Regions from separate parts of the Geobacillus sp. CAMR5420 genome, predicted to be linked through region 1. Evidence: predicted binding sites of a transcription regulator. Region 1 holds the regulator's gene; each other region holds the start of a gene.
What was found. Region 1 encodes Rex, which represses fermentation and respiration genes when NADH is low (regulators of the CRP and FNR family bind a similar motif). Its sites were predicted from a motif close to TTGTGAAATATTTCACAA; they were not measured.
Positions count from the first base shown of each region.

Region 1 (7,961 bases):
CCCGGGCGATGCCAGCCATTGAGTTGTTGCTTCGACGATGTGACGTTGCTCCAAAAGATCTCGATTTAATCGTTGTAGCGAAAGGGCCGGGGTCGTATACCGGGGTGCGGATCGGCGTGACGATTGCGAAAACGCTTGCCTGGTCGCTCGGTATTCCGATCGCCGGAGTGTCGAGCCTTGAAGTGCTCGCCGCCAATGGCCGTTATTTTCCTGGGGTGATCGTTCCGCTGTTTGACGCACGGCGCGGACAAATTTACACCGGGCTTTATCGCTACGAAGGCGGTGCGCTCCGCTGTCTTGAGGAGGACCGGATTGTGGCGGCGGATGAGTGGGCGCGTCGGTTGAGCGAGCGGGAAGAGGATGTATTGTTCATTGGTGCGGATGCACCGCTATATCGTGATTTGTTTCGAAGTCATTTAGGCGAACGGGTTCACGTGGCCCCGCCGTCTTTGGCGTTGCCGCGTCCGAGCGAGTTGGTGATGCTCGGCAAACAAAAAGAGCGCGAGAACGCCCATGTGTTTGTGCCGAACTACCTCCGCCTTGCCGAGGCGGAGGCGAAATGGCTCGCGAAACAAAAAGGGGAACAGAACGATGGGGATCAATGTTCAATTTCGGCCAATGACCATTCATGACATTGATGAAGTCGTGCAAGTCGAGCGGGCATCGTTTACTTCGCCTTGGAGCCGTGAATCGTTTTACAACGAGCTCATGTACAACCGCTACGCCAAATATATCGTCATGGTGTACAACGGGCGGATCATCGGGTATGGTGGGATGTGGCTTGTCATCGATGAGGCGCATGTGACGAATGTAGCCGTGTTACCGCAGTTTCGTGGGCAAAAGCTTGGTGAAGCGCTCATGCGACGCTTGATGGACATGGCCAGGCAGCACGGGGCGGCGACGATGACGCTTGAGGTGCGCGTGTCCAATCATGTTGCCCAGTCGCTGTACCGAAAGCTAGGGTTTCGCAACGGAGGCATTCGCAAACGGTATTATCCGGATAACTTTGAAGACGCGTTAGTCATGTGGGTGAAGCTGAGATGAATGAGGACGTATATGTGTTAGGCATTGAAACGAGCTGCGATGAAACGGCGGCAGCAGTTGTGAAAAACGGAAGAGAGGTTTTATCGAATGTAGTGGCGTCGCAAATGGAAAGCCATCGGCGGTTTGGCGGCGTCGTGCCGGAAATTGCTTCCCGCCATCATGTGGAGCAAATTACGCTCGTTATTGAAGAAGCGATGCAGCAGGCCGGCGTATCGTTTGCGGGCCTTGATGCGGTGGCGGTGACGGCCGGACCGGGGCTTGTCGGAGCGCTTCTTGTCGGGGTCAACGCGGCGAAAGCGTTAGCGTTTGCCCATGGATTGCCGCTTATTGGGGTGCATCATATCGCCGGTCATATTTACGCCAATCAATTAGTGGCTGAAATGAAGTTTCCGCTGTTGGCGCTCGTCGTTTCCGGTGGTCATACGGAACTCGTGTTCATGAAGGAGCATGGGAATTTTGCGGTGATCGGTGAAACGCGCGATGACGCTGCCGGTGAGGCGTATGACAAGGTGGCGCGGGCTTTAGGCCTTCCGTACCCAGGAGGACCGCACATCGACCGGCTGGCTCATGAGGGAGAGCCAGTGATTGATTTGCCGCGAGCGTGGCTTGAGGAAGGTTCGTATGATTTCAGCTTCAGCGGCTTAAAATCGGCGGTTCTCAATGCGCTCCACAACGCGAAGCAGCGCGGCGAGGAGATCGATCCGAGACAGATGGCCGCGAGCTTTCAGGCCAGCGTCGTCGATGTGCTGGTGACGAAAACGGTGCAGGCCGCCAAAGAATACCGCGTACGGCAAGTGCTGCTCGCCGGGGGGGTGGCGGCCAACCGCGGGCTGCGGGCTGCACTGCAGGATAAAATGAAAGAGCTCCCCGATGTGGAGCTTGTCATCCCGCCGTTATCGCTATGCACCGATAATGCTGCGATGATTGCCGTTGCGGGAACAGTGTTATATCAACAAGGAAAGCGGGCTGATTTGGCGCTCAACGCCAATCCAAGCTTGCCGCTTGTCTAGGCAGTTGGCTGAAACGCGAAAGACACCGAAGGGCGATCCGTTTGCGGCAGGCAAACGGATCGTCCTTTTTGTTTTCATGTGAAAAAAGTTTGTGTATATTTTTATCCACAAATCTGTGGACAATGTGGAAAAAGCGGTAAAACATGATCAACATAAGAAAAACAATACACAGCGATTTTTGTGCAAAAGGAAGATGTTTTTTGTGGATAATGTGGAAAAGTTGGTGAATAACTTATATTCCATGGTGGAAATTGTGGATTCTTTTGTGGATAATGTGACTAACTAAAGAACAACCCGCCGAAACTAGAGGCGGGTTGTCGGTTATAGTGAAGTATAAAGCTGTTCCCATTCGGCCAATAACGTTTCGACTCGCTGCTTCCGCTCGTCGTTTTCTTGCGTCAATCGTTGCATCGTCTCATAGTCGCCGTAAACGGATGGATCACAAAGTTTTTGCTCGATCTCAGCGATTTGTGCTTCAAGCGCTGCAATCTCGGCTTCGATTTCATCCAAGCGGCGTTGGCGCTGGCGCCGTCGTTTTTTTTCCTCTTTTTCTTGCTCGTATGTCGTTTTGGCAGAATCACTTGCCGTTTCTGTCGGGCGGACGTTCAGGAGCGCCAATTCGCGCATTTCTTCTTTTTTGGCGATGTAGTAATCATAGTCGCCTAAGTATTCCGTTAGGCCTCCGCTGGAAAGTTCAAACACCTTTGTTGCGATTCGGTTGATGAAATAGCGGTCGTGGGAAACGAACAAAATCGTTCCCGGGTAGTCGATGAGCGCTTGCTCGAGCACTTCTTTGCTGTCGAGGTCTAGATGGTTTGTCGGTTCGTCCAAAAGAAGGACATTTGCTTTTTGCAACATCAGCTTGGCGAGCGCCAGGCGTGCTTTCTCCCCGCCGCTTAAAGCGGAGACCGGTTTTAAAACGTCATCGCCGGAAAACAGGAAGTTGCCGAGCACGGTGCGAATTTCTTTTTCTGTCTTTTCGGGGTAGGCGTCCCACAGCTCGTCAAGCACCCGTTTGTTCGATGACAAATCAGCTTGGTCTTGATCGTAATAGCCGATTTGGACGTTTGCGCCGTAGCGGAGCTCTCCTGTTTGGATAGGGAGTTTTCGGGCGATCGCCTTCAGCAATGTCGACTTGCCGATGCCGTTCGGCCCGACTAGGGCGACGCTTTCGCCGCGCGTGATGCGGAAGCTGATTTGGCGGATGATGGGTGCACCGTCGCCATAGCCAACGGCTATGTCTTCAGCGGTGAGCACTTCATAGCCGCTCGGTCGATCGATCGAGAACGAAAAGGAGGCTGATTTTTCATCGTCGACAGGCCGTTCGAGCCGTTCTATTTTTTCCAGTTGCTTTCGCCGGCTTTGCGCCCGTTTGGCCGTCGAGGCACGGGCGATGTTGCGCTGGATGAAGTCTTGGAGTCGGGCGATTTCTTCTTGCTGTTTCTCGTACCGTCTTAACTCTTGTTCGTATTGCTCGGCCCGCAACTCCAAATAGCGGCTGTAGTTGCCGGCATAGTGTTTGAGCGTGGCATTCGACAGTTCGTATACGTCGGTGACGATTTTGTCTAAAAAGTAGCGGTCGTGGGAAACAACCAGGACGGCACCGGGATAGGCTTGCAAGTACTGCTCCAGCCAGGCAAGCGTCTCAAGATCCAAATGGTTCGTCGGCTCGTCCAAAATCAATAAATCCGGCTTGGACAACAGCAATTTCCCAAGGGCAAGCCGCGTCCGCTGTCCGCCGCTTAACGACGAGACCGGCGTAGTTTTATAATCATATGAGGAAAACTGCAGCCCGTGCAAAACGGAGCGGATGTCGGCTTCGTATTGGTAGCCGCCTTGTTCTTTGTATTGTTCTTGCAGCTCGTCATACATTTTCAGCGTTTTTTCATAGCGAGCGGGATCGGCGAGTACGTCCGGGTCGCCGAGTTGCATGCTGAGTTCGGCGAGCTGTTTTTCGAGTCCTAGAAGCGGGGTGAATACCTCAAGCATTTCGTCCCAAATGGAACGCGGCGAGTCGAGCCCGCTGTTTTGCGCCAAATAGCCGATTTTGATATGGTTTGGTTTGATGATTTTGCCGCTGTCGAAAGAGAGTTCACCGGCGATGATTTTCAACAATGTCGATTTTCCCGCTCCGTTGCGGCCGACAAGGGCGATTCGGTCGCGGGACTGTATTTCTAGTTTTATATTCGATAAAATAAGGTCAGCACCGAAATATTTCGTGAGCCCGTGCACTTGCAAAATGATCATGTCCGTCACCTCGCGAATAGTTTAACGCAAGTCGCGAAAACGGTCAAAGACGAATGATGAAAAATCGTGTATAGTGTATAAATGGAGGAGATTGTATTGTCATCGTTCACTCATTTCAATGAACAAGGGCGCGCGAAAATGGTTGATATTACGCACAAAGAAGATACTGTGCGAGTGGCTGTGGCGCAAACGAGCGTGACTGTCAGCCGGGAAATTTACGAAAAAATGACGAGCAATGCGATCGAGAAAGGGGATGTGCTCGCCGTCGCTCAAGTGGCGGGGGTGATGGCGGCGAAGAAGACAGCTGACCTTATTCCAATGTGTCACCCGCTTATGTTAAAGGGTGTGGACATTGCTTTTGCTTGGGAAAACGATGGAGAAGCGCATAAGCTCGTCATCACGGCAACGGTGAAAACGAAAGGGAGCACAGGAGTGGAAATGGAAGCGCTGACGGCCGCTTCGGTCTGTGCGTTGACAGTGTACGATATGTGCAAGGCGCTTGATAAAGGAATGGTCATCGGTCCGACGTATTTGGTCGAAAAAACGGGCGGGAAGTCTGGCCATTACCGACGGAAAACCGATTAGCTAGGGGATGAGATCATGAGCAACGAACAACCGAAAATTCCGCAGGCAACCGCCAAACGGCTGCCGCTTTACTATCGGTTTTTGAAAAACTTGCACGCTTCCGGCAAGCAACGCGTCTCCTCTGCCGAGTTGAGCGAGGCGGTGAAAGTCGATCCGGCGACGATCCGCCGTGATTTCTCCTATTTTGGCGCGCTTGGCAAAAAGGGATACGGGTATAATGTCAATTATTTGTTGTCGTTTTTCCGCCGGACGCTTGAAGAGGATGAGGTGACCGAAGTCGCCTTGTTTGGCGTCGGCAATTTAGGCACCGCCTTTTTAAACTATAATTTTTCGAAAAACAACAATACGAAAATCGTGATGGCGTTTGATGTCGATGAGCGGAAAGTAGGGACGACAGTCGGCGGGGTGCCGGTCTATCATCTCGATGAGTTGGAGGAGCGGCTTCACGAAAACATCCCGGTCGCCATTTTAACCGTGCCGGCCGCCGCGGCTCAAGCGCTGACCGACCGCCTTGTCGCGCAAGGAATTAAAGGCATTTTAAACTTTACTCCGGCGCGGTTGAACGTGCCGAACCATATTCGCGTCCATCATATCGATTTAGCCATTGAGCTGCAGTCGCTCGTCTATTTTTTGAAAAACTATCCATCGCCATCGTAAAAAGGAGAGAAGAACACATGAAATATTTGTTGCTCGTTGCTGTGATTTTGTTGCTGTTTGGCACGAAAAAGCTGCCGGAATTAGGGCGGTCGTTCGGCCAGTCGCTTCGCGAGTTTAAAGACGCCACAAAAGGGCTCGCTGATGACGAAGAAACGAAAACCGACCGATGACAAGGCAGGATGGAGAAACAATGAATGACAAAGAAATGTCGGTGTATGAGCATCTGGGTGAACTGCGAAAACGGCTCATCATCGTGCTCATCTTTTTTGCTGCGGCGCTTGTCGTTAGTTTCTTTTTTGTCGATGATGTCATTTTGTATTTGCAGCGAACGGCCGAGGCGAAGCATTTGACCATGAACGCCTTCCGCCTCACCGATCCGATTAAAGTGTATTTTCAGTTTGCCTTTGTCATCGCGGCTGTACTGTCGGCTCCGGTGCTGTTGTATCAAATTTGGGCGTTTGTCAGCCCCGGTCTGTATGAAAAAGAGCGGAAAGTGACGTTAAGCTATATCCCGGCGTCGATCGTTCTTTTTTTAGCAGGCGTCAGCTTCGCTTATTTCGTCTTGTTTCCGTTTGTCGTTCGATTTATGAGCCGGCTGGCTGACCAACTAGGGGTTCAACAAATGATCGGCATTAATGAATATTTTCAGTTTTTGCTTCAGCTCGTGCTGCCGTTTGGCATCGTGTTTCAGCTGCCGATCGTCGTGTTGTTTTTCACCCGCTTAGGGCTTATTACGCCGCAGCTTCTTGTTCGCATCCGCAAGTATGCGTATTTAGCGCTGCTTATTTTAGCGGCGGTCATTACGCCGCCGGATGTGCTGTCGCAAGTGATCGTCATGATTCCGCTCACCATTTTGTATGAAGGAAGCATTTGGGTGGCGCGCATCGGCTATCGGAAAGCGCAGCGAGCAGTCGAGCAGGAAGGCAATGAGTGAGGCGGGACGAAAAACATTGAGAGGAAAGCGAGCAAGGCCGGGCCAAACGAAGGGGCTGTCTCAAAAGCCGCAAAACAGGGCTTTGAGGCCGGCCTCTTGTTTTTTTGTTTCCATTTTCACGATATGATCGCCGTCATGGGATTGATGTTCTGGTCCCTTCCCGCGCGAATCACGGGAAGGGGGTCAGCGTTTTGAGGCGAAAAGAAGGCGAAGGGCGGTGCCGAAATCAAAGGCAGCGAGCGCCGCTAAAGCGATGGTGGAGACGTTCCAAACCGTTTCATGAGCACTTTCGATGGCCAAATACGTAAACAGCAAGCCTAAGACGAAATACGGAAGCGAAAACAGCCGAGGGTTTCGCATCATAGCCAAACCCTCCAAACGGCGAGCGGCAGCTCGGACTGGCGCATCATTTTCTCAATCTCGTCGGCCAACAGCGTCTGCATGGCGACGACGAACGTATTCATGGCGACATGGGCGAAAATCGGTACGAAAATGCGTCCGGTTTTCGCGTATAAAAACGCGAATACCATCCCCATGGATGTGTACAGAAGCAAATGTTCCGGCTCCATATGGACAATGGCAAACAAGAGCGAACTGACAAGCGCAGCAAGCCAAAAGTTGTATTTTTCATAAAGCGAGCCGAAAATGATTTTGCGGAAGATGAGCTCTTCCAAAATCGGGCCGATGACGGAGGTGACGACGACCAACAGCGGCGTCAGGCGGATGATATCGATGATTTGCCTTGTATTTTCCGACCCTGGTTTGATGCCGAGCAGCCGCCATTCGATGTTGGCGGCGATGCTTTGGGCCGCGAGCGCCAAAAAGACGCCCAAGACCGCCCACATCCACGAGGAAGCGAGCGGCAGCCGCCGCATCATTCGTTCGTCGCGGTCACCGCGGAGCAGCCATAGGATAATGACAAAAGCGAGCAGGAAACTAATGATCGCCCAATACCCGGAAGCCAGTTTGGCGGCTTCGAGGCGGCTTTCCGCTCCTTGACCGACGCCGAGGGCGCGAAGAAGCGGCACGCCGACAAAGGCGGACAGCTGCATGACGATATACGTGATGATGACGTACCAGTGGTTGCGTTTCAAACCCTCTACCCCTTTTATTTCAAATTATATCCGTATTGTATCACATGTATGGCGAAAATAGTAAGAAAACTGCGCCCCCCAAGCCTGTCTCATCGCTGTAAAAAAATGGGCCGGTGCCGTTTATCGATTTTGGAAATGTGCAATAATGAAAAAGGGCTCCGCGCGGATGGGGAGTAGAGGCAAAACAACCGGCTCCTTTTGCTCTTTCTTCTTTAGGAGAGAAAAACAGTTATTTTTTTGCATTTCCTACTTGCAAAACTGAAAGAAGTTCATTAATATTATAAGTGTGTTAGCACTCAATAGTGATGAGTGCTAATAAGAACGGTGAAAACTATCGTTAAGGAGGTTGTTCCCCGTGTTGAAGCCATTAGGCGATCGTATTGTCATTGA
Region 1 covers NZ_JHUS01000007.1:1,220-9,180, forward strand. Annotated here, with positions in the region: gene tsaB (tRNA (adenosine(37)-N6)-threonylcarbamoyltransferase complex dimerization subunit type 1 TsaB) at 1-632, shown strand, start outside; gene rimI (ribosomal protein S18-alanine N-acetyltransferase) at 592-1,044, shown strand; gene tsaD (tRNA (adenosine(37)-N6)-threonylcarbamoyltransferase complex transferase subunit TsaD) at 1,041-2,054, shown strand; gene DI44_RS14815 (ABC-F family ATP-binding cassette domain-containing protein) at 2,376-4,301, opposite strand; gene moaC (cyclic pyranopterin monophosphate synthase MoaC) at 4,398-4,886, shown strand; gene DI44_RS14805 (redox-sensing transcriptional repressor Rex) at 4,902-5,543, shown strand; gene tatA (twin-arginine translocase TatA/TatE family subunit) at 5,561-5,713, shown strand; gene tatC (twin-arginine translocase subunit TatC) at 5,734-6,477, shown strand; gene DI44_RS14790 (YdiK family protein) at 6,661-6,840, opposite strand; gene DI44_RS14785 (type II CAAX endopeptidase family protein) at 6,837-7,571, opposite strand; gene groES (co-chaperone GroES) at 7,927-7,961, shown strand, end outside.

Region 2 (7,961 bases), on a different contig from region 1:
AGCGCCGTCTCGCGTCCTTCCCCCTCATCAGCGAAACCGTGGGCGATGAGCCATTTGCCTGCATTGAGCCAATATTCGCTGTTGTTGGCAAAACGGGCGCGCTGCTCGATCACATATCGACGCGCTTCATCCATATCCCCGCGTTCTGCAAGGGCGGCCGCCAAGCCGAGATGGGCGAACACGTCATCGCGGTCATGACGGACCGCCTCTTCGTAGCACGAAACCGCTTGTTCCGCCTCTCCTTCCTCCATATAGAGATCGCCAAGGCGGACGTAAAGCGGCGCCAACCGCCAGGCGGCCGCCAATCCCTCTTCCAGCACCATTTTCGCTTTTTCTCGATCGCCGTCGTCATCATACAAGTCAGCCAACATCAAATACGGGTGCGGTTCCTGCGGGTCGAGCGCTTTCGCGACGCAAAAGCCGCGTTCCGCCTTGCGCCGGCGGCCGAGCTCCATGTCGCAGCGGGCCCGCTCATACCAAAGCTGGGCATCCCGCCGTTCGCGGCGCACAAGGCGGTCAAACCAGGCGCGCGCTTCGGCGAACCGCTTCGCGTGGAACAACAGCACACCGTGGTTTGTTTCGATAAACAAATCCCCCGGATACAGGCTGACTGCCACGCGCGAAGAGATGAGCCCTTTTTCGATATGACCGGCGTACGCCGAGGCGAGCCCGAAATAGCTCCACACTTCCGGCTGATCTGGGTCCAACTGGAGCGAGGTGCGAAAATAGCGTGCCGCCTCTTCGTAGCGGCTGGCAAAAAAGGCAATGCGGCCGCGCAAATAATGGTAGAGCGGGCTTTGCGCCTTTCCTTTCACCCGTTTGAGAACGTCTTCGGCCTTCTCCATTTCTTGCGTGTAGACGTACGCTTTCGCCGCCATCAGCAGCAAGTCGTTATGTTCGGGATACTCGCTCAAGACGCGCCTGGTGTAATCCAACACAAGCGGCTTCGCCTCATCGCTGCTAAAATGCTTCATGACATACAGCCATGTGTACGGGATGTGCTCATGCTTGTGCAAAAAGGCGACAAACACGGCGAAATGCGCCTGCTCGTCCTCATCCATCTTTTCGGCCAACGCATGCAATTCGCGGAAATAGCGGTCTTCCTCTTCGGGGAGCTCGGCGGCGAGCGCCGCTTTTTCCCGGGGAAGCGCCACAATCGACAAATAATGCGTCCCTGCATACCATTTGGCAAGCTCGTCCTCGGAAACGACAAACGGATCAAATAGATTCGGGTCTTGCACGTACAACGCCCCAAGCCGTTCGTCATAGCCAAACAGCACTTGGACGTGTGATGACTGTTCGTAATCGACGCTCAACAGCACCGGAACGCCCTCATCAATGAGCCGCTTCCAGCGCGGCAGCGTGCCGATGAAAAAGCGGCAAACAAATCCAAGATCTTCCAAATAATGTACGGTCGTGGACAGCTTCGATCCGCGCACATCAAAAATATGTTCGGCCACTTCATCCTGCGTACGGGGGGAGCCAAGCAATCGAAGCATCATTTCCAAACTTGCCGGCACGCAATAGTTATGCTTTTGCACGACCGGCACAAGCGGCAGCACCACCGACCGTTTCCTTTGCTGCCCAAGCGCGCGGGCGTACGGCGTTTTTTCAAGCTGCGGCTCCGCTTTCACAAGCGATTCAAGCTTCTCCCATTCGTCAAGCTGGTAATACAATTCGGCGCGCAAATGGGCAAAATAACGGCGATGCATATGAAGCGGATTCAAACGGTCAAGCTCCTCCATCGCCGCGAGCGCCTCGCGGTAGGCGCGCACATCGCGCAGGCGGCGCACGCGCTCAGCGTAAAACGCTAACACTTGCGGAAAACGCTGCTTTCCTTCTTCCAAAACGGCAAGCGCCTCGCGGTGGCGGCCATCGAGCGCATACAAATCGGCAAGAAGCAAATAGCACATATCGCCGCGCTCCGAGTCGTCGAGACCGGCGCGAATCGCCTGTTCCGCGTTTTTCCGGTCGCCGGTCTCGATATAAAAGTAGCCCCATTTGTCATGCATCGGCGCCGTCTCATAGCGGGCAACCACATCCATCCATTCCCGCGCCTCCTCGACCCGCTGCATATCCAATAAAGCGCGCACCAACGCAAACGCCGCCCGGGCGATCGCTTCCCTCGGCTCCTCCACCCGGCCTTCGAGCGCTTCTGTAAGACGCGGGGTGAGCGCCTCTTCCACATCGAGCGGCCGGCGGTTCTCGAGCCACTCATCGCACACCCAAGCGAGCGTCTGCAGCGTGTTGAACTTCCGATGGGCGTACCGAGCGACAAGCCCGCTATGCCGGTACATAAGCGCGTAATCGAACAGGCGGATGAGCGTCCGAAACGGTTCGATCTCGTCCCACGAAGCCATGAGCGGCCGCCACTCGAATAATCCTACGTTTTCCAAATACGGTTTTACTTTGTTTAGAGCCTCTATTATTCTCTTTTCTTGAATAAGCAACGAAATTTGTTCCATCATCATGCAACTGAAAGCTCCTTTATCATTTTCACTATCATTAGTTTAGAACAAGCCGTCGAAAACAGCCACCTATTTTTTTAGAAAAATAACGACAACAAAAATTGCCCTGCCCTGTTTTGACAGGACAAGGCTCAGAACAGACGCACTCAATCCGCATGCTTAGCGAAAAATTCCAGCGATCGTTCGATAATCGTCGTTTGGTCGTAATCAAGTGTCGCAACATGATAGCTGTTTTTCAGCCGAACGATCTCTTTGTCTGACGAGTGGACGCCGCGAAAAATGATGTCCGCGTTCTCAGGCGGCACGACATGGTCTTCGTTCGAGACGAAAATTAAAATCGGGCATGTCACACGTTCCAGTTCGCCTTTCACTTGCCCCATCAGCCTAGCCAGCTGAAGAAGCGAAGCCGTCGGCGTTTTCTCGTACGCCAGCTCTTTCACATCCGGATTTTTCAAATCCGAACCGATCGAATCCAGATACCTCGGCAGCTCACCCCCGGCCGCCATCCCAGCGCGAATGGCCGGAATGTCAATCGCCGCATTGATCAAGACGATGCCGCGGATGGACGGGTAACGTTCCGCCATATAAAGCGTCAGCGTCCCACCCATGGACAGACCGGTGACAAAAATGGTTTGGCATCGTTTTTTCAGCCATTCATATCCTTCTTCGACCGAGGCGATCCAGTCGTGGAACGTCGTCCGCTCCATGTCTTCATAATGCGTTCCGTGCCCTTTTAAGCGCGGCAGGCAGACCGTGTAGCCGGCTTTCGCATACGCCTCAGCGAGCGGGCGCATGCTGTGGGGCGTGCCGGTGAATCCGTGCACGAGCAGCACCCCGACCGGCCCGTTTTCGGCGTAAAACGGCTCGGCGCCCGAGAGCACCGGATATTGTTCGCTCATCTTCCTCTCCCCCTTATCTAGTCAAATCCGTTCCTCTCACTATATTCGCCGCCGCACCTCTTTTTTCCTTTTTTGATCGGACGCCGTTACCACATCGACAACCATGACCGCCACCATTCGTGAAACAAGCCGTTGACGCCAAAATAGACGAATGCGATCCAAGCGATGCCAACCAATGCTTTCTCCATCCCTTTTCCCGTCCGATAGAGCGGCACTTTCCACCGCTTGGACGAAAACGGCCAAAACAGCGGCACCCCTTGAACAGAAAAAAAGTCTTCCACAATGTGAAACAAGTAGCCGAGCACGAGCCCAGCGGTAAACGGCGACGCCGAGTCGCGCCAGACGAGGGCGGCAAGCACCCCCCAGACGATGAGCGAATGCGTCATGCCGCGATGGCCGAACGCTTCTTTTACTTTCCCCGCGACGCCGAACGAACGGCGGCCGACGTATGACGACGGCTCGTCAATGTCAGGAAGAAGGCTGCCGATGACAAGCCCCGCCGTATAGGCGGCGGTAAACGGCAGCTTTGTATGCGCGGCCGCCGCCGCGCCGAGGCATAATGTGGCAATGACATGGCTGGAGTATCGCAACGAAATCCCCTCAAACTTTTATCGTTTTCCCCATTATACCACAGAAAAGAATATTTGTTCGTTTCTTTGACGGATTTGTGACAATGATGCCAAGTGTGACAAAGTTAACATCGCGTTATTGACATCATGGCTATAGTTAAAAGTACACAACGCTAATAAGGAGTGAAGCAAATGAAACGAAAACGATCTCCGCTCACCAACCGTTTCAAATATATTCGGCCGATCGAGCGCCAAGCCGACGGCCACAGTGAAACAACTTACGGCGACCGCGCCTGGGAAGATGCGTACCGTCGCCGCTGGCAGCACGACAAAGTCGTCCGCTCGACCCATGGCGTCAACTGCACGGGGTCGTGCAGCTGGAACATTTACGTCAAAAACGGCATCGTCACGTGGGAAGGGCAGCAGCTTGACTACCCGTCAACCGGGCCGGATATGCCGGACTTTGAACCGCGCGGCTGCCCGCGCGGCGCGAGCTTCTCATGGTATATGTACAGCCCGCTGCGCGTCAAATACCCGTATGTCCGCGGCATCTTGCTTGACATGTGGCGCGAGGCGCTCTCCCATCATCCAAACAACCCGCTTGAGGCGTGGAAAAGCATCGTTGAAGACCGCGAAAAAGCGAAGCGCTACAAACAGGCGCGCGGGAAGGGCGGATTCGTGCGCGTCAGCTGGGATGAAGCATTGACGCTTGTCGCCGCTTCTTTATTGTATACGGTCGTCAAATACGGCCCGGACCGCAACGTCGGCTTCTCGCCGATTCCGGCGATGTCGATGGTCAGCCATGCCGCCGGATCGCGCTTCATGCAGCTGATGGGCGGGCCGATGTTAAGCTTCTATGATTGGTACGCCGACTTGCCGCCGGCGTCGCCGCAAATTTGGGGCGACCAAACGGACGTGCCGGAGTCAAGCGACTGGTACAACGCCGGCTACATCATCACCTGGGGCTCGAACGTCCCGCTCACCCGGACTCCGGACGCTCACTTTTTAGCCGAAGTGCGCTACCGCGGCACGAAAGTCGTCTCCGTCAGCCCGGATTACGCCGAGTCGACAAAATTCGCCGACGACTGGCTGTCGGTGAAGCAAGGGACGGACGGCGCCTTGGCGATGGCGATGGGGCATGTTATTTTAAACGAATATTACGTCAAACGGACCGTTCCATATTTTGAACGATATGCCAAAACGTACACCGATTTTCCGTTTGTCGTCACCTTAAAACAAAACGGCGGCGCATGGACGGCCGGCCGCTTCTTGTTGGCGAAAGACCTTGGCAAACAAACGAACAATGCCGAATGGAAGCCGGTCATCTATGATGAAAACACCGACTCGTTTGTCGTGCCGAATGGAACGATCGGCGCTCGCTGGGAAGACAAAGGAAAATGGAACTTGCGTCTTGTTGATGAGGAAACAGAACAGCCGCTTGAGCCACGCCTGTCGTTTTTAGGGAGCGAAGATGGAATCTTCCCGATTCAGTTGCCATATTTCACGGATGACGGTGGAAAAACAATCGAGCGTGCTGTGCCGGTGAAAAAAGTGCACACCGAAGCGGGCGACGTGTATGTCACGACCGTCTATGACTTGGTTTTGGCCAACTACGGCATTGACCGCGGCATCGGCGGCACAGTCGCCCGCTCGTACGACGACGAGGTGCCGTTCACGCCAGCATGGCAAGAAGCGATCACCGGTGTCAAGCGGGATCTCGTCGTCAAAATCGCCCGCGAGTTTGCCGACAACGCGATCGACACAAACGGCCGGTCCATGATCATCGTCGGCGCCGGGATCAACCATTGGTTCAACTCCGATACGATTTACCGCGCCGTCTTGAACCTTGTCTTGTTCGTCGGCGCCCAAGGGGTGAATGGCGGCGGCTGGGCGCATTACGTCGGGCAAGAAAAACTGCGCCCAGCGGAAGGATGGCAGACAATCGCCATGGCACGCGACTGGGTCGGACCGGCGAAATTGCAAAACGGCACGTCGTTCTTTTACTTTGCTACCGATCAATGGCGCTATGAAGAGCGGCCGGTCGACGAACTCGTCTCGCCGCTGGCCAAAAAAGCGCGCTACTTGCATCCTGGCGATTACAACGTCTTGGCCGCGCGGCTCGGCTGGCTGCCGTCGTACCCGACATTTAACAAAAACGGCATCGAGCTGTACAACGAAGCCGTTCACGCCGGCGCCCGCACACCGGAAGAAATCGGCGCCTATGTCGCGAAACAGCTGAAAGAGAAAAAGCTGCAGTTTGCCATTGAAGACCCGGACGATGAGGCCAACTTCCCGCGCAACTTGATCGTCTGGCGCGCCAACTTAATTTCAAGCTCCGGCAAAGGGCACGAATATTTCTTAAAACATTTGCTTGGCACGACGAACGGCTTGTTAAACGATGACCGAGACAGCCTGCGCCCGGAAGAAATCCGCTGGCGCGATGAAGCGCCGGAAGGCAAGCTCGATCTGCTTGTCAACTTGGACTTCCGCATGGCCGGCACAGCGCTCTACTCCGATGTCGTCCTGCCGGCAGCGACATGGTATGAAAAACATGACTTAAGCAGCACGGATATGCATCCGTTCGTCCATCCGTTCAATCCAGCCGTGCCTCCGCTCTGGGAAGCGCGCTCGGACTGGGATATTTTCAAATCACTCGCGAAAGCCGTATCTGATGTCGCCAAACAAGCCGGCTTAAAGCCGATGAAAGAAGTCGTCGCCACTCCGCTGTTGCACGATACGGCGCAAGAGCTGGCGCAGCCGTTCGGTGAAGTGAAAGACTGGAGCAAAGGCGAAACCGAACCGATTCCGGGCAAAACGATGCCGAACATTCACGTCATTGAACGCGACTATACCCTTCTTTACGACCAAATGACCGCCTTAGGTCCAAATGTCGCCCGCCAGCCGATCGGCACAAAAGGGATTGCCTGGTCAGCGAAAGACGAGTATGAACAGTTGAAACGCCGGCTCGGCACTGTCCGGCGCGCTTCCATCGCCGACGGCTGCCCGGATATCAGCGAAGCGAAAAAAGCGGCTGAAGCGATTTTGACGCTGTCATCAACTACAAACGGCAAAATGGCGGTGAAAGCGTGGGAGGCGCTTGAGAAAAAGACGGATTTGAAATTGGCCGATTTAGCGAAAGAACGCGAGGAAGAATGCTTTACGTTTGAACAAATCACCGCCCAGCCGAAAACGGTCATCACCTCGCCGGCGTTCAGCGGCTCGGAAAAAGGCGGGCGGCGCTACTCGCCGTTTACGACGAACGTCGAACGGCTCATCCCGTGGCGGACGTTGACCGGCCGGCAGTCGTTTTACATCGATCATGAACTGATGCACGAGTTTGGCGAAACGATGGCGACGTTCAAGCCGGTGTTGCCGCACCGTCCGTTTTCAAACAAACGCCCGAAAGAAAACGGAAAGGAAGTCATCTTGAACTATTTGACGCCGCATAACAAATGGTCGATCCACAGCATGTATTTCGACTCCTTGCCGATGTTGACGCTTTTCCGCGGCGGGCCGACCGTGTGGATGAACAAAGATGATGCGGCCGAAGCCGGCATCAACGACAACGACTGGATCGAATGTTTCAACGAAAACGGCGTCGTCGTCGCCCGCGCCGTCGTCTCCCACCGGCTGCCGCGCGGCATGGCGTTTATGCACCACGCGCAAGACCGCCATATTAACGTGCCGGGCACGAAGCTGACAAACAACCGCGGCGGCACACACAACAGCCCGACGCGCATCCACGTAAAGCCGACGCATATGATCGGCGGATATGCACAGTTAAGCTACGGATTCAACTATTACGGACCGACGGGCAACCAACGCGACCTGTACGTCGTCATCCGCAAACTCGAGGAGGTTGATTGGCTTGAAGATTAAAGCGCAAGTCGGCATGGTGATGAATTTGGACAAATGCATCGGCTGCCATACGTGCAGCGTCACGTGCAAAAACACATGGACGAACCGCCCCGGCGCTGAATACATGTACTTTAACAACGTTGAAACGAAACCCGGAATCGGCTATC
Region 2 covers NZ_JHUS01000039.1:102,201-110,161, forward strand. Annotated here, with positions in the region: gene DI44_RS07620 (bacteriocin-processing peptidase family protein) at 1-2,471, opposite strand, end outside; gene DI44_RS07615 (alpha/beta fold hydrolase) at 2,615-3,367, opposite strand; gene DI44_RS07610 (metal-dependent hydrolase) at 3,454-3,957, opposite strand; gene DI44_RS07605 (nitrate reductase subunit alpha) at 4,129-7,815, shown strand; gene narH (nitrate reductase subunit beta) at 7,805-7,961, shown strand, end outside.
Region 2: the regulator Rex is predicted to act here: its motif matches at 4,051-4,068, upstream of DI44_RS07605 (nitrate reductase subunit alpha).

Region 3 (7,961 bases), on a different contig from region 1:
GCTGAAAGCTTGTTCGCTTTTAGCCTCTTTTTTTGTTTGGGCGTGTTTTTCTGTTATTCAATGTGAGTATGCGTTTCACTATTGTTACATGATTAAAATATATTGCTCATTATTTCACGAACCCTTCAAACATGGCCGCTCCTTGGTGATACAAATCACTAGGGGAAAGGCAGAAATGGCGTACGCTGAAGGTGTAAATCAAATCAACTGAAGGGGGAGAAAACAGTGAAACGAAATGTGTCTACGTTGTTGTCAGTTGCGTTGGTTGCATCGCTTTTGGCCGCATGCAGCAACGGGGGAGGAGGAGAGGCAAAGGCGGAAAATAAAAACGGAACAGCGGCAACTACGCAACAGTCTGCTACGAACATGTTAGCGGCGCATAAAGGATTGAACCAAGCACCGGTGCCGTTGAAAATGGAGCGGATCGGACCGCATGACGTCCGCGTTGAAATGACGGCGCAAATCGGGAATATACCCGATCGTCACTCATCAGTTTAACCATGCACAAAAAGGAGCCGTCGCCATGCTGAAAGTGACCGAAACGGGCGAAGACGACGGCTCAGAAACAAGCGGACATTAATGTTTCCCCATTTCCCTAAACGGGAGATAGCCGCCTAAAGCCCTATAGCTCTTATTATACGGCGGTGAAAAGAAAAAGAAGTGATTCGCATCACAATCGAAAAAAAGAGAGCGTCCGGCAGGCCGCGAACAACGGTCGGTCGGGCGTTCTTCTAATCAGCGCGCCAAAATGGCTTGGTCGTTGCTGTGTATCGAAGGGGAACGATCAGACAGACCCCTAACTACGGTGCACCGCTCACTCAATGCAACAAATATCCGGCGGACAGTCTTCGCATTGAATTTCCGTTTTCAAATAGTTTAAATCATGAACCGTAATTTTCCCCCGTTTTGTCGAGATGATCCCTTGTTGTTTTAATGCATTGAGCATCCGATTAACGCTTTCGCGCGTTGTGCCGCAAAAGTTGGCTAAATCTTGGTTTTTCAATGCGACGTCGATCAAAATGCTTCCATCTTCAAGCGGGACGCCATAGCTGTTGCATAGGCGAATGAGCGTCGAATAGAGCGCCCCTTTTTTTCCGTTCATAATCAAATCGCGGAATTTCGTCTGTGTCCGCCGGACATGCTTGCTCATCCAGCGCATATATTCAAGAGTAAGGGTCGGATTGATAAGCAGCTGCTGTTCCAGTTCCTCTTTGTTTACGACTGCCGCTTCGCCTGGCTCTATTACCTTGGCCGTCAACAAGTAGTGTGCATCGTTCGTAAACAGCGTCAATTCACCAACGATTTCCCCGCTTCCGCAAATGCGGAAGCACATTTCTTTTCCGTCCGGACAAATTTTGCTTACTTGCACTTTGCCAGAGAGGATCAAATACAATTCATTGGCCGGCATCCCTTCTTGGAACAAAAAGGAGTGCTTGCGCAACGGAATCACTTTTTTCGACGATTGCAACAAAGAACGTAAATGGGGAAAATATCCATTCACTGCAGCTTCCATCGATAGCACCTCCATTCATTCAGCTATTTCTATTGTAAAAATCATCACAGCGGGAGAGAGTGAAAAAAATCACCGGTTACTGTTTTTTGTGCGAGGCGTCACAATTTTTTCTAAATTGGTTTTTCCTTTTTCTATGTTACAATGTGAGTAGCATCACAGCATTCTACTGTTTGTTTTCGTATGGTAAAAGGGAGACGGAACAGAGAGAGGTTCGTCGATGGAAGAGTTTTGGTCACCGGTATGGTTATCGATAAACGTATCGCTTCTTGCCGGAGTGATCGTCGCAATCCTTGGAACAGCGGCGGCGAGGTGGATGGCGCGCCGCCGGTTTCGTGGGAAGACGATCGTGGAGACGGTGTTTATGTTGCCGCTCGTGCTGCCGCCGTCGGTCGTCGGTTTTTTGCTCGTCGTCTTGTTTGGCCGACATAGCCCCATCGGCCAGTGGATCGAGGCGTCGTTTCATACGACCGTACTGTTTACACCCGGCGCGGCGGTGATGGCGGCGGTTGTTGTGTCGTTTCCGCTCATGTACCAGGCGGCCAAAGCGGGTCTGGAAGCCGTTGATCCAACCGTTGAAGGAGCGGCGCGCATCGATGGGGCGAATGAGCGCCAAGTGTTTTGGCATATTTCGCTGCCGCTGGCCAGAAACGCCTTGTTGTCCGGGGCGGTGCTGTCGTTTGCCCGCAGCCTGGGGGAGTTTGGCGCAACGCTCATGTTTGCCGGGAATATTCCGGGAAAAACGCAAACGATCCCCACCGCTGTCTATATGGCGATGGAGTCGGGGCGGATGGAGTTGGCGTGGGCATGGGTGGCGGTCACCATTGGATTGTCATTTAGTTTGTTGTCCTGTGCGGCGAAACTAGGCCGTTGGCAGCGATAAGGAGCAGGCCGTTGGAACATCACGCGGCCCATGAAAGGGAAAGGAGGGAGCGACATGGAAGAGCGCGACCGGGTGAAGATCACCGACCGCCTCGCCCGCCCGCTTCGCGATTTGCGGTTGTCGGTCATCGACCAATGCAATTTTCGCTGCGTCTATTGCATGCCTGCGGAAGTGTTCGGGCCGAATTTTCGCTTTTTGGCGGAAGACCAACTGTTGACGGTTGAGGAAATGGCGCTTTTAGCGGAATGTTTTGTCGAGCTTGGCGTTGAAAAAATCCGCCTGACCGGCGGCGAGCCGTTGCTTCGGCGCGACCTCGATGCGCTCATTGAGCGGCTGTCCGCGCTCCCTGGCCTGCGCGATATCGGCTTGACGACCAATGGCGTCCATTTAGTGAAATGGGCGCAGCGGCTGAAAGAAGCCGGGTTGAAGCGCGTCAACGTCAGCTTGGATGCGTTGGATGATGACATTTTCCGAAAAATGAACGGCATCGGCGTCGGCGTCACCCCGGTGTTAAAAGGCATCGAAGCCGCCCGGGCGGCGGGGCTCGGCGTCAAGGTGAACATGGTCGTCAAAAAAGGGTGGAACGACTCGCAAATCGTGCCAATGGCGGCCTATTTCAAAGAACAAGGCATTCCGCTCCGCTTGATTGAGTTTATGGATGTCGGCACCACGAACGGCTGGGATTACTCCCATGTCGTGACGAAAAAAGAGATGTATGAACAAATCAACGCCATGCACCCTCTTGAACCGGTTGAAAAAGCGTACTTCGGCGAAGTGGCGAGCCGCTACCGGTACGCGGGCACGAACGTAGAAGTCGGCTTTATCGCCTCGGTGACGGAAACGTTTTGCCGGAGCTGCACGAGGGCGCGCATTTCCGCCGATGGCAAGCTGTACACGTGTTTGTTTGCTTCTGAGGGCGTGTCGTTGAAAGACAAACTGCGCGCCGGCGCGGGGAAAGAAGAGCTGAAGGCGCTGATCGCCGCCATCTGGAGCGAGCGGACAGACCGCTATTCAGAAGAACGGACGGCAGAGACAGCGAAACAGCGCCCGAAAATTGAAATGTCGTATATTGGGGGATGAAGAAAAACGGGAGCGCTCTTTTTCATAGAAGAAGCGATCCCGTTTTTGGTTTATGTTTTCGGAAGTGCGAATCGGCGTCTTTCTTCCTTTAAACCTTCACCGCCGCCAACACGCGCGGGAAGAGGATGTTGTTTTCCAAATGGATGTGGGTAAACAAATCGTCTTCAAGCGCGGCCAGCCGGTTGTAGACGAGGCGATACGTGCCGCACGCGTCTTCTGGCGGGGTGAAGTCGTTTGTGATTTCACGAATTTCTTTCATCAAATCACCGGCGACATCATGCTCATTGACCAGTTCGCGAACGGCCCGCTCGACCGCCTCCCGGTTCTCCGGCGATGGGTTGTCGGCAAATTGCAAAATGAGCGGGAACGCTCCCGTTTCCTCTTTAATGAGATGCTGCTCGAGTTCTGTTTTTAACTCATGAAACAGTTTATGCACGCGGGAAAGATGCGGATGGTGCATGCCGTGTACGCGCAATACTTTCGTGACATACGGGCTGAGCTGCGGCAGTTCCTCGTTCAAATAGCGGTGGTGCGTGTTGATGATATGATCGACCAAGTCGGCTAGCGGCGCTTCACTCCAATTTCCGGTCGGCTTGTTTTGCGCTTCCGCGTAAAGGGTGTTCAGCTCGCGAAGAAGCGCTTCGCCATCAAGTCCGAGCTCTTCAATCGCTTCTTTTAACGGACGCTGTCCGCCGCAGCAAAAATCGATGCGCCGCGCTTTAAACAAATCAGCTGCTTTCGGAAATTGAGTAACAATATCGCCAATCAATGATTGTTCAGTAAACCGCTGTTCCATTCATCATCCCTCCATTGATCCAATCGTTACAGCTTCAGCATACCGTGTTTTCCGCGAAGGTGTTGTGACGGATCTCACATACGTAAAAAAAAGTGGACATCGATCCATGTGATAAACGTCACAACAGCACGTTTCTTCTTTATCGTACAATGAAAAAAAGCAGACTTCTGCTGACTCTTTGCAGAGGCGGTGTCTGCTTTCGTGGATGAGAACGGACATGTTCAGCAGATAACATACAACGTGTTGACAACAGAAGCCAATCAAGAGAAGGAAAAGGGGAGACGGATATGTGGGCGTTGGTGAAGGGAAGGCAGTGGGAGGAGGAAAAAACAGAACTGGAGCGGCAACTCGCTGAGATGAAAGAAGAGCTCACGAGACAAAAGGAAGCCATTCATGAGACGGTGGCCGGCTTGCTCGGGGAGTTGCAGGAAATCGTTCACCAGCATGAGGTGGTCAACGGACAACACCATGTATTAGGCCAGCTGGTTGACCGAACGAAAGAAAAGGTTGATAATGTCAGTACGCTCAGCAAGTCATCATATGCGATTTCCGATCGTTTATGCGAACAAGGGAACGCGTTGGTGGAGACGGCGGGTCAGATGGTCGCAGCCGCAAAAGAAGGTATCCGCATGTCGGAAGAAATGGAGCAGGCGATGGGGCGGCTCGGCAGTGAGATGGAAACGACATCGGCCGCGATGCATCGGTTGCGCGGCCGCTCGCAAGAAATTGAACAAATTGTGAAAGTGATCAAAGAAATCGCTGGCCAGACGAATTTGATCGCGTTAAACGCCTCGATCGAAGCCGCTCGCGCCGGGGAGCATGGCAAAGGGTTTTCCGTCGTCGCCGCTGAAGTGAGGAAATTGGCTGAGCATACGGCGGACAGCACGGAAACGATTCACCAGCTAACCGATGCCGTGCAGCAGGAAATCGAGCGGTCGCTAGAGCAAACGGAAGCCATTTCATCTTTGATCGAAACGGTTGTCCAAATGAGCATCCATACAGCTCGCAAATGGTCGGCGATGATGGAGCTGATCGATCAAGTCGAAAATCGAGCCCAAGACGTGCTAAACTATATTCAGGAACAATACCGCTATGCGGATAAAGTGAGGAAAGAGCTCGAACAGTCCGCCGCTTTGTTTGGCGAAACGCGGGAGATGATTTTGCGGCATATTGCCGATGCGAGCGTCGTTGATGAAAAGTTGGCAGAAGGCATAAAACAGCTGCAACAATGGCAACAACGTTGAAAGAACGATATGGTTGCCGCCAGCCGTATGATCGAAAGGAGAGAGAGAGATGGTCGAAAGACGAACCCCGATTCCTGTAGCGGAAGCGATCGATCGGGTGATGCGTTATGCCGGAGTGGGAGAAGAGGAAACGGTGCCGCTTCGCCAGTCGTATGGCCGCTATTTGGCCGAAGATTTGCGTGCTGACCATGACGTGCCGCCGTTTGACCGCTCGCCGTATGACGGATTTGCCATTCGCGCCGCCGACTCGGAAGGAGCGGGACTTGACCATCCGGTCGAGTTTGAAGTCATTGAAACGATCGGCGCCGGGCAAGTGGCGAAGCAGCCCGTCGGCCCGTTTCAAGCGGTGCGCTTGATGACCGGGGCGCAAATTCCCCAAGGATGCGATGCGGTCGTCATGCTCGAGCTCGCCAAACAGTACGAGCGGGATGGAAAAACGTATATGGCCATTAAACGCCCGTTCCGCCCTGGCGACAATATTTCGTTTCAAGGGGAAGATGCGAAAAAAGGGCAGCCGCTTGTCGAAAAAGGAACGCGCATCAATCCCGGGGTGGCGGCGCTCTTGGCGACGTTCGGCTACGCCGAAGTGAAGGTGGCGAAAAAGCCGCGGATTGGCATTTTTGCGACCGGAAGCGAACTGCTTGACGTCTCTGAACCGCTTGTGCCGGGAAAAATCCGCAACAGCAACGCCTACATGATCGAGGCGCAGGTGTTCAAAAGCGGCGCCGAGCCGATTTATTTGGGCCAGCTCGCCGACGACCTCGATGCGTGTTTTCACGCTGTGCGCCAGGCGCTCGATCAAGTGGACATGCTCATTACGACCGGCGGCGTCTCGGTCGGGGATTTTGATTATTTGCCCGCCATTTACAAGCGGCTCGGAGCGAACGTGTTGTTTAACAAAATCGCCATGCGCCCGGGGAGCGTGACGACCGTCGCCGAGATTGATGGCAAGCTGCTGTTCGGTCTATCCGGAAACCCGTCGGCGTGCTACGTCGGGTATGAGCTGTTCGTCCGCCCGGTCGTGCGCACGCGGCTGTTTTCGGTCAAGCCGTATTTGAAAAAAGCGAAAGCCACCCTTGGCGCCGATTTTCCGAAGCCGAACCCGTTCACCCGCTTCGTGCGCAGCCGGGTCGAGGCGGTTGACGGTCGGCTTGTCGTGAAGCCGGTCGGCATGGACAAGTCGAACATCGTCACCTCGCTTGCCTTTGCGAACGCCTTGATGGTGCTGCCGGGCGGAACGAGAGGGTTTGCGGTTGGCGATGAGGTGGAAGTGTGGCTTTTGGATGACGATGAGGGGTCAAGCGAATGAACGTCTGGCAAGTCGTCGGCTATAAACATAGCGGCAAAACGACGCTTATGGAAAAATGGGTGGCGGCCGCTGTCCGGGAAGGATGGCGCGTCGGGACGGTGAAGCACCACGGCCATGGCGGCGAGCCCGCGCGGCCGGAAGGCGTCGATTCCGTCCGCCATGAGCGGGCCGGGGCGGTGGCAACGGCGGTGGAAGGGGACGGGCTTTTGCAGCTTCATCTCCGCCGCCCGTTGTGGCGGTTGGATGATGTGTTGGCGCTTTATGCGCCGCTTCGGCTCGATCTCGTGTTGGTCGAAGGCTACAAACAAGAGCGGCACCCGAAAGTCGTGCTCGTCCGCACTTGGGAAGATTGGGCGTCGCTTCAGCACCTCGCCAACATCCGCGCCGTCATCGCCTGGGAGCCGCTCGAAGGGCCGCTAGCGCACCCGGTGTTTTCGCTGGCCGATGATGACGAATATATTCCATGGCTCATGAACGAGGTGAGAACACGAACATGACAGAACCGTTGTTTGCCATTACCGACCGGCCGATTTCGGTCGAGGATGTGATGAAAAAAGTGATGCGTCCGGAAGCGGGGGCGGTCGCTGTCTTTGCCGGCACGGTGCGCGAATGGACGAACGGCAAGAGGACGCTCTTTTTGCAATATGAGGCGTACGTGTCGATGGCCGAGAAAATGCTCGCGCAAATCGGGGCGGAAATTGCGGAGAAATGGCCAGGGGCGAAAACCGCCATCACCCACCGGATCGGGCGGCTTAAGATCAGCGACATCGCCGTCGTCATCGCGGTTTCCTCGCCGCACCGCGCCGAAGCGTATGAGGCGAACCGCTATGCCATTGAGCGGATCAAGCAAATCGTGCCGATTTGGAAAAAAGAGCAATGGGAGGACGGAAGCGCCTGGGTGGGCGACCAGCTTGAAACAACGGCGTATCCGTCCGGAAAACCGGAGGTGAAAGAGGAATGATCCGTCTATTGTTTTTCGCCCATTTGGGCGAGCAAATCGGCGAGCGGGAAGTGATGTGGCCGAATGTTCCGGAAACGGTGAAAAAACTGAAAGACGAAGTGGAAGAGCGCTACGGCATCTCGCTCGGGCGCGTCATGACAGCGGTCAACGAGGAGTATGTCCGCGACGAGTCGCCGCT
Region 3 covers NZ_JHUS01000020.1:40,037-47,997, forward strand. Annotated here, with positions in the region: gene DI44_RS19380 (hypothetical protein) at 226-498, shown strand; gene DI44_RS12330 (Crp/Fnr family transcriptional regulator) at 815-1,513, opposite strand; gene modB (molybdate ABC transporter permease subunit) at 1,731-2,393, shown strand; gene moaA (GTP 3',8-cyclase MoaA) at 2,448-3,473, shown strand; gene ric (iron-sulfur cluster repair di-iron protein) at 3,562-4,269, opposite strand; gene DI44_RS12310 (methyl-accepting chemotaxis protein) at 4,557-5,513, shown strand; gene glp (gephyrin-like molybdotransferase Glp) at 5,563-6,822, shown strand; gene mobB (molybdopterin-guanine dinucleotide biosynthesis protein B) at 6,819-7,319, shown strand; gene DI44_RS12295 (molybdenum cofactor biosynthesis protein MoaE) at 7,316-7,783, shown strand; gene moaD (molybdopterin converting factor subunit 1) at 7,780-7,961, shown strand, end outside.
Region 3: the regulator Rex is predicted to act here: its motif matches at 4,376-4,393, upstream of ric (iron-sulfur cluster repair di-iron protein).